Regions from separate parts of the Frankia sp. Hr75.2 genome, predicted to be linked through region 2. Evidence: riboswitches for the same ligand, from Rfam matches in the RefSeq annotation. Region 2 holds a riboswitch; each other region holds the start of a gene.
The links. A riboswitch is a leader RNA that binds a small molecule or an ion and turns the genes downstream of it on or off. The one in region 2 is predicted to bind cyclic di-AMP.
Positions count from the first base shown of each region.

Region 1: linked by a shared signal. The riboswitch ahead of AC559T_RS23225 (C40 family peptidase) and the one ahead of AC559T_RS30665 (transglycosylase family protein) in region 2 are both predicted to bind cyclic di-AMP.
Region 3: linked by a shared signal. The riboswitch ahead of AC559T_RS23795 (transglycosylase family protein) and the one ahead of AC559T_RS30665 (transglycosylase family protein) in region 2 are both predicted to bind cyclic di-AMP.

Region 1 covers NZ_CASGGV010000297.1:25,020-28,294, reverse strand. Annotated here, with positions in the region: gene AC559T_RS23225 (C40 family peptidase) at 437-1,387, opposite strand; cyclic di-AMP (ydaO/yuaA leader) riboswitch at 1,548-1,724, opposite strand; gene AC559T_RS23220 (hypothetical protein) at 2,544-2,933, opposite strand.
Region 2 covers NZ_CASGGV010000327.1:15,480-18,754, reverse strand. Annotated here, with positions in the region: gene AC559T_RS30670 (SDR family NAD(P)-dependent oxidoreductase) at 1-782, shown strand, start outside; cyclic di-AMP (ydaO/yuaA leader) riboswitch at 1,154-1,331, shown strand; gene AC559T_RS30665 (transglycosylase family protein) at 1,343-1,720, shown strand; gene AC559T_RS30660 (MFS transporter) at 2,030-3,275, shown strand, end outside.
Region 3 covers NZ_CASGGV010000299.1:48,065-51,339, forward strand. Annotated here, with positions in the region: gene AC559T_RS23795 (transglycosylase family protein) at 1,160-1,843, opposite strand; cyclic di-AMP (ydaO/yuaA leader) riboswitch at 1,849-2,069, opposite strand.

The DNA of each region.
Region 1 (3,275 bases), on a different contig from region 2:
CAGTCTGGCCGGCTAAAGCTACATCTACGCTACTTATGACGAAGTAGAATGATGCCGCAACGGCCTACCGTTCATGGCTGCCGGCCAGCTCATCGATGGCGCCACGTGGCGGAAGCATCGCGGAAGGTGTCGAAATCTGCCCGCGGCAGAGCTACTCCGGACATTCCGCAGCACAGACGTTCTGAGCAGACGTGACACCGGCGGTCCGGTACAGGGGACCTGGTGAACTCCGGAAGACCCGCCGGGCCGAGGTTGATCCCGACAACCCCGACCCGGCGGCGGAGCCGCGCGCGACCGGAGGGGGAGATCGCGCTGCGGCTCGTTCCGGGGGACGGGGCGTCTGCGTTCGGGCAGCCCCGTCCGAGCGGTGCGTGGGCGTGGAACGATCGAGGTCGAGAACAGACGGCCTTCTGGCTGGGCCGTGGGCCCGCCGTTCTCAGGCGACGCGGCCGACCGAGTACGAGGTCGTGTAGATCGTCTGAAGCTTGACGACGTCACCAGTGCGGGGCGCGACCCACATCTTGCCGTCGCCGGCGTAGATGCCGACATGGTAGATGTTGCCGGGGCTCCCGAAGAAGATCAGGTCGCCGGGCGCCTTGTTGTACTGGGAGATCCGCGTGGTGGCGGCGTACTGCGCGTCGGTGGTGCGCGGCAGGTTCTTGCCGAGCTGCCGGTACACGTACTGCACCAGGCCGGAGCAGTCGAAGGAGCTGGGGCCCTCGGCGCCGTAGACGTACGGCTTGCCGGCGTGCAGCGAGGCCAGGTAGACGGCCTTCTCGCCGATGGAGCTCGCCGGCAGGTTGACGCTGACGACCGGGGTGTTGACGTTCACGCCCGTACGGTCCGCGCTGCGGGAGGCCTGTGCGGGCGGCGGAGCCGGGCGGACGCGCAGCGTGGCGTCGTTCTCCGAGTGCGCCGACTGGAGGGCGTCGGTGCCGTCGAAGATCGCCGTGACGTTCGTGGTGGTGAGCACCTTCGCGGTGTACGACGCGAAGCCGCGGTCGTCCGTCGTCAGGTGCAGGAAGGTCGCCCACCCGGTCGGCAGCTTGACCTGGACCTTGATGAGCTGGTCCGGGATCGGGGCCTGGGTCTCCTCGTTGTAGAGCGAGAAGCCGATGTTGACGGGCTCGTCCGCGTTGACCGTGACCTCGGGGTTCGTCACGCGCAGGCCGACGTCGATCTTCGACGAGAGAGTCGGCGCGGAGATGTCCGTGGTGGCGTCGAGAACGGTGCCCGAACCGCCGCCGGTAGCGGTGGCGGCCTGGATGGCTCCGTCGACCGCCAGCCGGGACCCGATCTGGGTCGCGAGCGTCATCGGGGCGGTGTTCGTGCCGTCGTCCAGCGCGACGTCCGAGTTGACATCCTGGGCGCACCCGGCGAGCGCCACCCCGGAGACCGCGACGGTTCCGGTGGTGATGGCCGCGACGGTACGGGCCCTGGCTCTGGCTCGGCTGGACGCCGTGGGGGCGGACGGTGCACGGTGGCGACCGCGCCCTTCCTGCCGGCGTCTCTCAGCATCAAGCTGCACACTTTGCGCAGACAACGTTGCGTTCCTTCCCGTACGCCTGCGAGGTGAGCTGTCGGGTTCGGGCTGGGCTGCCCGGTCCATAGCGCGACCTTCACGCGATGGACTTCACCCCTAGGCCAGCGCCGTGTCGTGGCGCCAGCCGGTGGAGGTGGGTCCCCCGCTCCTGCCCGTGGTGACGACTCGGAGGGGACACCAGGACCGCGGGCAGGATTCGGCGTTCGGTCCGGTGTTGTCGTGACGTCGGAAGCGAGACTAGTCCACACGGATGGTGTGGGTAAACACTAGTCCTCCTCAACTACGTCGAGTGTGCAAAGAAGTGCCCCTTGCTGCGCCGCATCTGCCCAGGTCAGGAGGGGTGCTGAGCCTTCGGTCACGTTTTTGGACGCCCACACGAGGATCACGTCCCAACACGTTAGGTGACCAGAACTTCCTGGCTTGCGCGGGGGTTTCCCGTACCGGCCGACCGGGCTGGGACTACCCGCGGAGCCCCTCACGGGCCCGGTTCGCTCCGTCCCCGGCCCGTCTCTTCCCGCCTCGATCCGGCGGCCGCGGACGACCGCGCGGCCCGATCCCCAGGACCCCTTCGCGGTGCTCCTGGGACGTGAACGGATCGACGCGCCGCCCGCGGGCAGGCACCCCCCGGAAGCTCCACCGGGCCTCGCTGCCACCGCGCACCGACCTGGCACCGGGCCCCGAGTTCCGCGGGCCTGGCCGGCCAGGCCCGCGGAAGTTGGTCAACTACCGGATCGGGCCAGTCGTCGTGAGCGTCCCGCTCGCCCTTTGGTATCCCGCTCGCCCTTTGGGGGCCGAACCCGGTCTGATCGCGCCCCGAAAGGGCGAGGCGGACACCAAACGGCGAGGTGGACGGCCCATGGGCGGACACGCGAGCCACCCGCCACCAGGCCGGGCCAGGGGCCAGGGGTCAGGGGTCAGGGGCTGATCAGGGGCTGAGAGGAGGACCAGGGGCTGAGAGGAGGAGGAGGAGGAGCGTTCGACGCCCGGCGGGGACCGCCGCTCAGCGAGCCCGGCCGTTGCGCCGGGTCAGGAAGCCGGAGCTGTTGAGGACCTGGAGCTCGATCTCGAGCTGCTTCACCTCGGGCGGCAGCGAGCGGTGGCTGCCGTGCAGGGCCTCGACGGCCGCGCGGGCGTGCTCGGCCAGGTCGTCCAGGGCCTGCTGGCGCTGGCGCATCCGCGCCCGTTCCTCCTGGATGGTCCGGACCGTGTCCTCCTGCCACTGCCGTGTCCGGATGAGGTGCTCACCGGCGTCCGCGGCCTGGCGCTCGGCATCCTCGAGCCGGCTCAGCAGGGCGTCCAGGGCCTCGAGCCGGCTCGCCAGCTCGGCCATCAGGTCCTCGCGGTCGGGCAGTACGGAGATCTCGTGGTGCTGCGGGCGTGGGTGTGTCATGCCCGGCTCCGGCGGCTGGCAGCGGCACCGGGCCGGCCCGTGGGCGTCGCGGCGCGGTCCGGCAATGCGTGGGATGTGCGCCACCACGCCACTCGCGACCGTCGCCGAAGTTCCGACACGGTTGGTTACGTTAGTCGACGCATCGGGTTTCCGGCATGCGGTCGGCCGGATCCGGCCGTCGGCCAACAGACGGCGACGGAGACGGGTGTCGCGTATCGGGTGTCGACCAACGGATACCCCTGTCTGTGCGGGATCAACCCGACTTGCCGCGCGGGCAGACGACGTTCGGACTCGATACCCACAACACCCCGTACTGCCACGGGATGCGGCCAGAGGCGTCGG
Region 2 (3,275 bases):
AGGTCGGCCTGGCGGCGCTGACCCGAGCACAGTCGCGCGCCCCGCGGCCCGCCGTGGCCCCGGCGGATCCCCGGACCGCGGCGGATGCCGGTGCCGTGACGGGGGCGGACTCCCGGCCGGCGGGCGGGCCGGAGCCGCGGATCGTCCCGATGGTCGGGGACGTCTCGGTCGAGGAGACCGGGGCCGCCATGGCGGAGCTGGCGCTCGCGAGCTTCGGGCGGCTGGACGTCGCGGTGCTCAACGCCGGGATCGGCACGACGCTGCCGTGGGAGGCCCCGGGCGCGATCGACCGGCTGGACCGGATCCTCGCCGTCAACGTGCGGGGCGTCGCGATCGGGATCCGTTCGGTGGTCCCCGCGCTCCGGGCGGGCGGTGGCGGCTCAATCGTCGTGACCGCCTCCAGCGGCGGGTTGCAGAGCGAACCGGGGAACTGGGCGTACAACGCGTCCAAGGCAGCTGTGATCAACATGGTGCGGGCCGCGGCGCTCGACCACGCCGCCCAGAACATCCGGATCAACGCCGTCGCCCCCGGCCTGACCGAGACGGCGCTGACCGCGCGCCACCGCACCGACCCGGCGTCCACCGCGGCGGTGAGCCGCCGCATTCCGATGGGGCGCTGGGGGCAGCCGGGCGAGCTGGCCTCGGCCGTCTGGTTCCTGGCCTCCGCCGAGTCGTCCTACATCACCGGAACGACGCTGGTCGCCGACGGGGGCCTGACCGCGCACCACGGGGTCGTGCCTCTGCCGGCTCCGGAGGTTGCGCTGCCGACTCCGGAAATCTGACCCGGAACGGACGAAATTACGACTCGTCCCCATCAGGGGCCTGTCAACAGGTCTGGGTGGTGCCCGGACGAACGCCGGGACCATTTCCAACTCGATGCTCGCGCAACTTCTTCCCGGTTCACGGGTCGAATTCCTGCGCCGAGGTGAGCACGTCACCCACTCTCCGTGTCACCGCTCTCGGCCATCGTGGCGGGGCGGTCACGGTGATGGGAGGGTCCGTTAAAGAGGAACGCGCCTGCGCGCGTGATACGCCGTCTACGGAGAATCTTCAAGGTTTCGATGGGCCATGTGGTGCTCGCCACAGAGCCTTGGCAATTGTTGGTCCGTTGTGTGTAACGTCTGCGCCGTGCTTTCGTTCAGGAAAGCGCGCACCGGGCGACACGCCGAATCCTGCCCCGCCCGGTGAACAACAAACCTCAGGGCGGGAGCGGGGGAACCAACCTTCGGGCGTCGATCACAGACGTCCTCGGGGTGAAGTCGCGTAGCGCGACCGGGTAAATCCCAGCCCGAACCCGACAGCTAACTTCGCAGGCGTGGGGAGGGGCATCACTTTGTCCGTTATGGCTTCGCGTGCTCGTAAGACCAGTCGTTCCATCCGCCGTGGCCGTGCGCTGCTTGTCGCACCGCTCCTCGCCGCCACGATCGGCGGCGGAATCGCGATGTCACAGCCCGCCAGCGCCGCGGGTCGGCCGGACGCACACCGCTTCCTGAGCGCGGTTGTGCCCTGCGAGTCCGGCGGTAACCCCCGCGTGGTCAACGAGATCGGCGCGGGCGGCCTGTTCCAGTTCCTGCCGAGCACCTGGCGCGGCGTCGGTGGTCAGGGTCTCCCGCAGAACGCAAGCGCCGCCGAGCAGTGGAAGCGCGCGCACATCCTGTACGCGCAGCAGGGAACCAGCCCGTGGTACGCCTCGAAGAGCTGCTGGGGCCCCAAGCTCTGACCCAGCCCCCAGGCTCTGACGCGGCCCGTCGAATGAATCTGACGCGGCCGTCGAATGGAGCAGACAGGTGACGGACCAGCCTGGCTGAGCCCTGGCTGAGCGTGACAGATGGTCCGTGGAACGCGATCGGTGGCCCGGGTGTCAGTGTCGACACCCGGGCCACCGGCGTTTCGGTACCACCGGCCGCGTCGCACGAGCGCGAGGAAGCACGAGCGCGAGCGCGAGGAAAAGAGACCTGCCGTACGCTGAACAGTCGTCCGCCCGCGCACCTGCGGCCGAGTTGGCGGCGGCCGGAGAGGTGGGTTGTCGATGGCCGAGCCGACCAGCCGCCGCAGGTTCGCCGTTCTCGCGATCTGCTGCATGAGTCTGCTGATCGTGGGGCTGGACGGCACCATCGTGAACGTGGCCCTGCCCGCACTGCGCCGGGATCTGGGTGCGTCGCCCGCGGGCCTGCAATGGACGATCGACAGCTACACCCTCGTCCTGGCCAGCCTGCTCATGCTCGGTGGTTCCACCGGCGACCGGCTCGGCCGCCGCCGGATCTTCCAGACCGGACTGGCCCTGTTCACCGCAGGCTCGCTGCTGTGCAGCCTCGCGCCCGGGCTCGGCTGGCTGGTGGCCTTCCGAATGGTGCAGGCCGTCGGCGGCTCGATGCTGAACCCGGTTGCGATGTCCATCATCACCAACACGTTCACCGACCCGCGGGAACGGGCCCGCGCCATCGGTCTCTGGGGCGCGGTGATCGGGATCAGCATGGCACTCGGCCCGGTGCTCGGCGGCATCCTCGTCGAGACGGTGAGCTGGCGGGCGATCTTCTGGATCAACATCCCGATCGGGCTCGCCGCGCTGGTGCTCACGCACCGCTTCGTCCCCGAGTCCCGCGCGCCGAGCCCACGCCGCCTGGACCCCGTCGGACAGCTCCTTGTGATCGCCGTTCTCTCGACCCTCACCTACTCGATCATCGAGGCGCCCGCGGCCGGCTGGACGTCCACCGAAACGCTCGTCCTGTTCGCGGTGGCGGTCGCCGCGGCGGCGCTGCTGGTCGGCTACGAGTCGCGGCGCACCGAGCCGTTGCTGGACGTCCGCTTCTTCCGCAGCGCGCCCTTCTCCGGCGCGACGGCGATCGCGGTGTGCGCGTTCGGCGCCCTCGCCGGCTTCCTCTTTCTCAACACGATCTATCTGCAGGACGTCCGTGGCTACTCGGCGCTGCACGCCGGCCTGCTGACCCTGCCGATGGCGCTGGCCACCCTGGTGGTCGCGCCCCTGTCCGGCCGGGCGGTGGGCCGCTTCGGCCCGCGTCCGTCGCTGCTCGCCGCGGGTGTCACCCTGACCGCCGGCAGCGCGGCGATGACGGGCCTGTCCCCACAGACCTCCGTCACCACCCTGATGGTCGCCTACGTCCTCTTCGGGACGGGCTTCGGCCTGGTGAACGCGCCGATCACCAACACTGCGGTCTCCGGGATGCCGCTCGCGCAGGCCGGGGTCGCGGCGGCGGTCGCCTCGACGAGCCGCCAGGTCGGCCAGTCGCTGGGCGTGGCCGTGATCGGCTCCGTCG
Region 3 (3,275 bases), on a different contig from region 2:
ATGACCTCGCCCGGGGAGGCGAGTGGGCGGAACTGTAGCGAGATCTAGCTAGACGGCGCAAATTCGGGCGGCTAGTGGGGGATGCGAAAGGACCACATCGGAGCTACCCGAATGGGCTGATTGACGAGTGACGTAGCCGATTGTGACGAGACGCACTGATCCGGATGACGTTACCGCCAGGCCGCGGACGGCCGTCCGCCGGGGTGGGTCGGGCCGCGTGCCGTCGCGTCTGGACGGCTCCTCGAAAGTATGTTTGTCGTTCGTTTGTAGTTTTTTCCTAGATAATTACGTTTTGTATATCTAACATGACTATATGTAGGTTGATGGGGTTGTGGGCCCGGGGGCACGGGGCGCGGCGGAGGGAGGACCTGCACGGGCGACGGGATCGGGCTGGCCGTCCGCGGCGGGCGTGTCCCGGCCTGTGTGGGACACGCCCGCCTGCCGGGATCACCGGCGTGGACGGCTCCTCCTGCGGCCTGGGCCGGAGGAGATCATGCGGCGGGCTCGACCTAGCAGAGTCGGCGGCGGATCACGCGCCGCGGCGACTTGGCTGTCGGAGGGTTCGTCCGATCATCGGGTGGATCACGGATGAGAACACGGCCCCCGGCATCGGGACTTCGACGCCGGCTTGCCGCCTGAGTCCGTACCGCCTCCCGTGCCGCGCGGATCGTTGGGGCGATCCGCGCACCGGCCCCCGCCCGCACGGCGGGGTCTGCCCCGTGCGGGCGGGTCATACGGTCCTGGCGCCGGCGGGTCTTCGCCGCGGACGAACCGGGGCGACGCAGAGTGCCGATCTCGTGCTGGTGGGGGAATCGCGGTTGCGACAGCACGTGGTCGGCCGCGGGCGGGATGTCCGGAGACACACCGGCTGGGCGGAGTTGGAACACGGATGATTCGCCGGCGCCCGGTTCGAGGGCCTGAGTCCATGGAGGGATGGCTCACCGCAACGGGCGCGGGTGGGATGCCTCGTCCGGGGGAAGGACGCCTTGCGAAGGGGGCTCGACCGGTGCGTGGGGGCCACCGCGACCGGACGGCGGCGTGGGGGCGGCCGTCAGGAGGGTGCGGTGGGTCGGTTCAGGCCAGCGGGGGAGCGGGCGCCGCGTGCGGCGGTGGCCGTCAGACGGCCCGGCTGGTGACCGAGTGCGCCGGTCGGCAGACGTCAGCCGAAGGTGGCCGCCCAGGTCTGCGGACCCAGGACGCCGTCCACCACGAGGCCGCGTGCGGCCTGGAAGTCACGCGCCGCGGCCGCGGACCGTGGTCCGTAGCTGCCGTCGACCGTGAGGGGGTAGCCGAGGGAGGTCATCTTGGCCTGCCAGGAGCGGACTTCGTCGCTGACCTGGTTGACCATCGACGCGGTGTATGTCCGCGTCAGGTTCGGGACGCCCGCGGCTGCGGGCTGGGCGACCAGCGAGGTGCGCTCGGCCGCTCTGGACGCCTGGACCCCGGCGCCTGATGACGACGCGCCGGGCAGGAGCTGCTCGGAGCCCATTCCGCTCCCGCAGACCGGCCACTGGCCGAACCCGGAACGGAGTGCGAGTTGCAGTGCCGCTGCGTCCTGCACGGCGGGCGGAGCCGTGTGTGGCAGCCCCGAGTAGCCGAGGCTGCGCCAGGTGCCTGGCGAGAACTGGTAAGCGCCATAGTAGCCGTTACCGGTGTTCGTCGTGTAGTTACCGCCGGACTCGCATTGCCGTAGACCTTCCCAGGTCGTGGCGGCGTTGGCCGGCTGGCTCAGGGCGAGTGTTCCGCCGACCGCCGCGGCGATGACGGGGACGGAGACGAGAGTGCGGGCCCGGCTGCGGGTACTGCTGCGGCGTTGTCGGCCACTGGTACGTGCGTCGGACATGCGTGAGTTTTCCTTCCCCACGCCTGCGAGGTGAGCTGTCGGGTTCGGGCAGGGAAAAAGCCCGGCCGCCAAGTCAGGAACTCCGGAAATCCTGTGCCTTCGGCAACGGAGGACAAGCTTCCTCCTCGTGCCGTCGGCGTTAGCGGCTTCACCCCAAGGTCCCCAGAATCGGCGACCGGGTATTGGTTCCCCCGCTCCTGCCATCGGGTTTCTGTTTCCAACGGATGGGGGCAGGGATTCGGCGTGCCACCCGTCGGGTGCCCGGCCTGTCTCCGGGCACGGCGAAGACCATAACCACGCCGTCAGGTCGAATGACAAGCACTGAATGCCTCGGGTGAAAAAGAGCACACCGTCCGGTGGCTGCTTGAGGTTTGATCACGGTGCTGGTATCGCGCGCGCATGCGCGCTCATTAACTTGGCGACCGCGTCGTGGAGGGTGGTTCGTACCGACAGATCACACTGGTGAAAGATCGTTACCATTGGGCGTGCTGTCGGCAATCAAGCCGAATATGCGAGAAGGCTACCCGCGGCCGGCCAGGCCGTCATCAAGCAGCTAGAAAATTCATATCGTCGTGCTGATGCCGGCCCGCATGCCGTGATGTGTGAGAAACGCAACTGTAACTATGAGTTAACTTGTTGGGGTGTTTCTGTGACTTCTTGCGGGGTGGTGGCGTCCCTCGGGGTCGGGTCGGTACGTCCCGTTCGTCCCTCGGGTCGATCTTGGCTGAGGTGGGTCCGTGTGTGTCTCTCGCCCGTGATCGGGCGATCGCGTGGGCTGTCTGGTGCCTCTCTGCGTGCCCCGAAGTAGCCCCGTTCGGGCGGGAATCCGAGCTGTCCCGCGGGCCCGCGGGCGGGGCGGCTCGCGGTTCGGCCACGGGTGTGCGTCTCGGGGCGGGCCGGAAGAGGTATCACCGGGGCGCACGAACGGGTGCGCTCGGGTCACCGCGGCAGCAGCGTTCGGCGCGCGGCCGCATGTGTCGGCATGTGTCGGGTAGGACGCATCGGGGCCGCTGAGACACATAGGAGCCCACGCGAACGCTGCGTCCGGTGTGGACTCCGATGGGTCGTGCGCGTGGTCTCGGCAGGCTTTACCCGATCCGCAACCCATGAGGGGCCTGTGGTGGGCTGTGGGCTTCGGAGTGTCCTGGGTTGGTATGGGCGCCGATGTCGCGCCGACCGCCCGCACGATCTTCATGAGGCCTCGCCGGGCGGGTGACGCCTCGCGTCCACATCGAGGGTGCGCTTCCGCATGGATGGGAGCGGGTGCACACTCTGTTCCGAGTTGGCGCCGTGTGCTCCGCTGGGCACCGCGCGTCCACGATAGCTTTGTGTGCCTATTTGGGCACTATGCGTCCCGGGTGTCATTGGGTGTCCGGATGGCACTGAGCGTCCCGGGCGGCATCGGGCGGCACCGGGTGTCGGGCGGCACCGG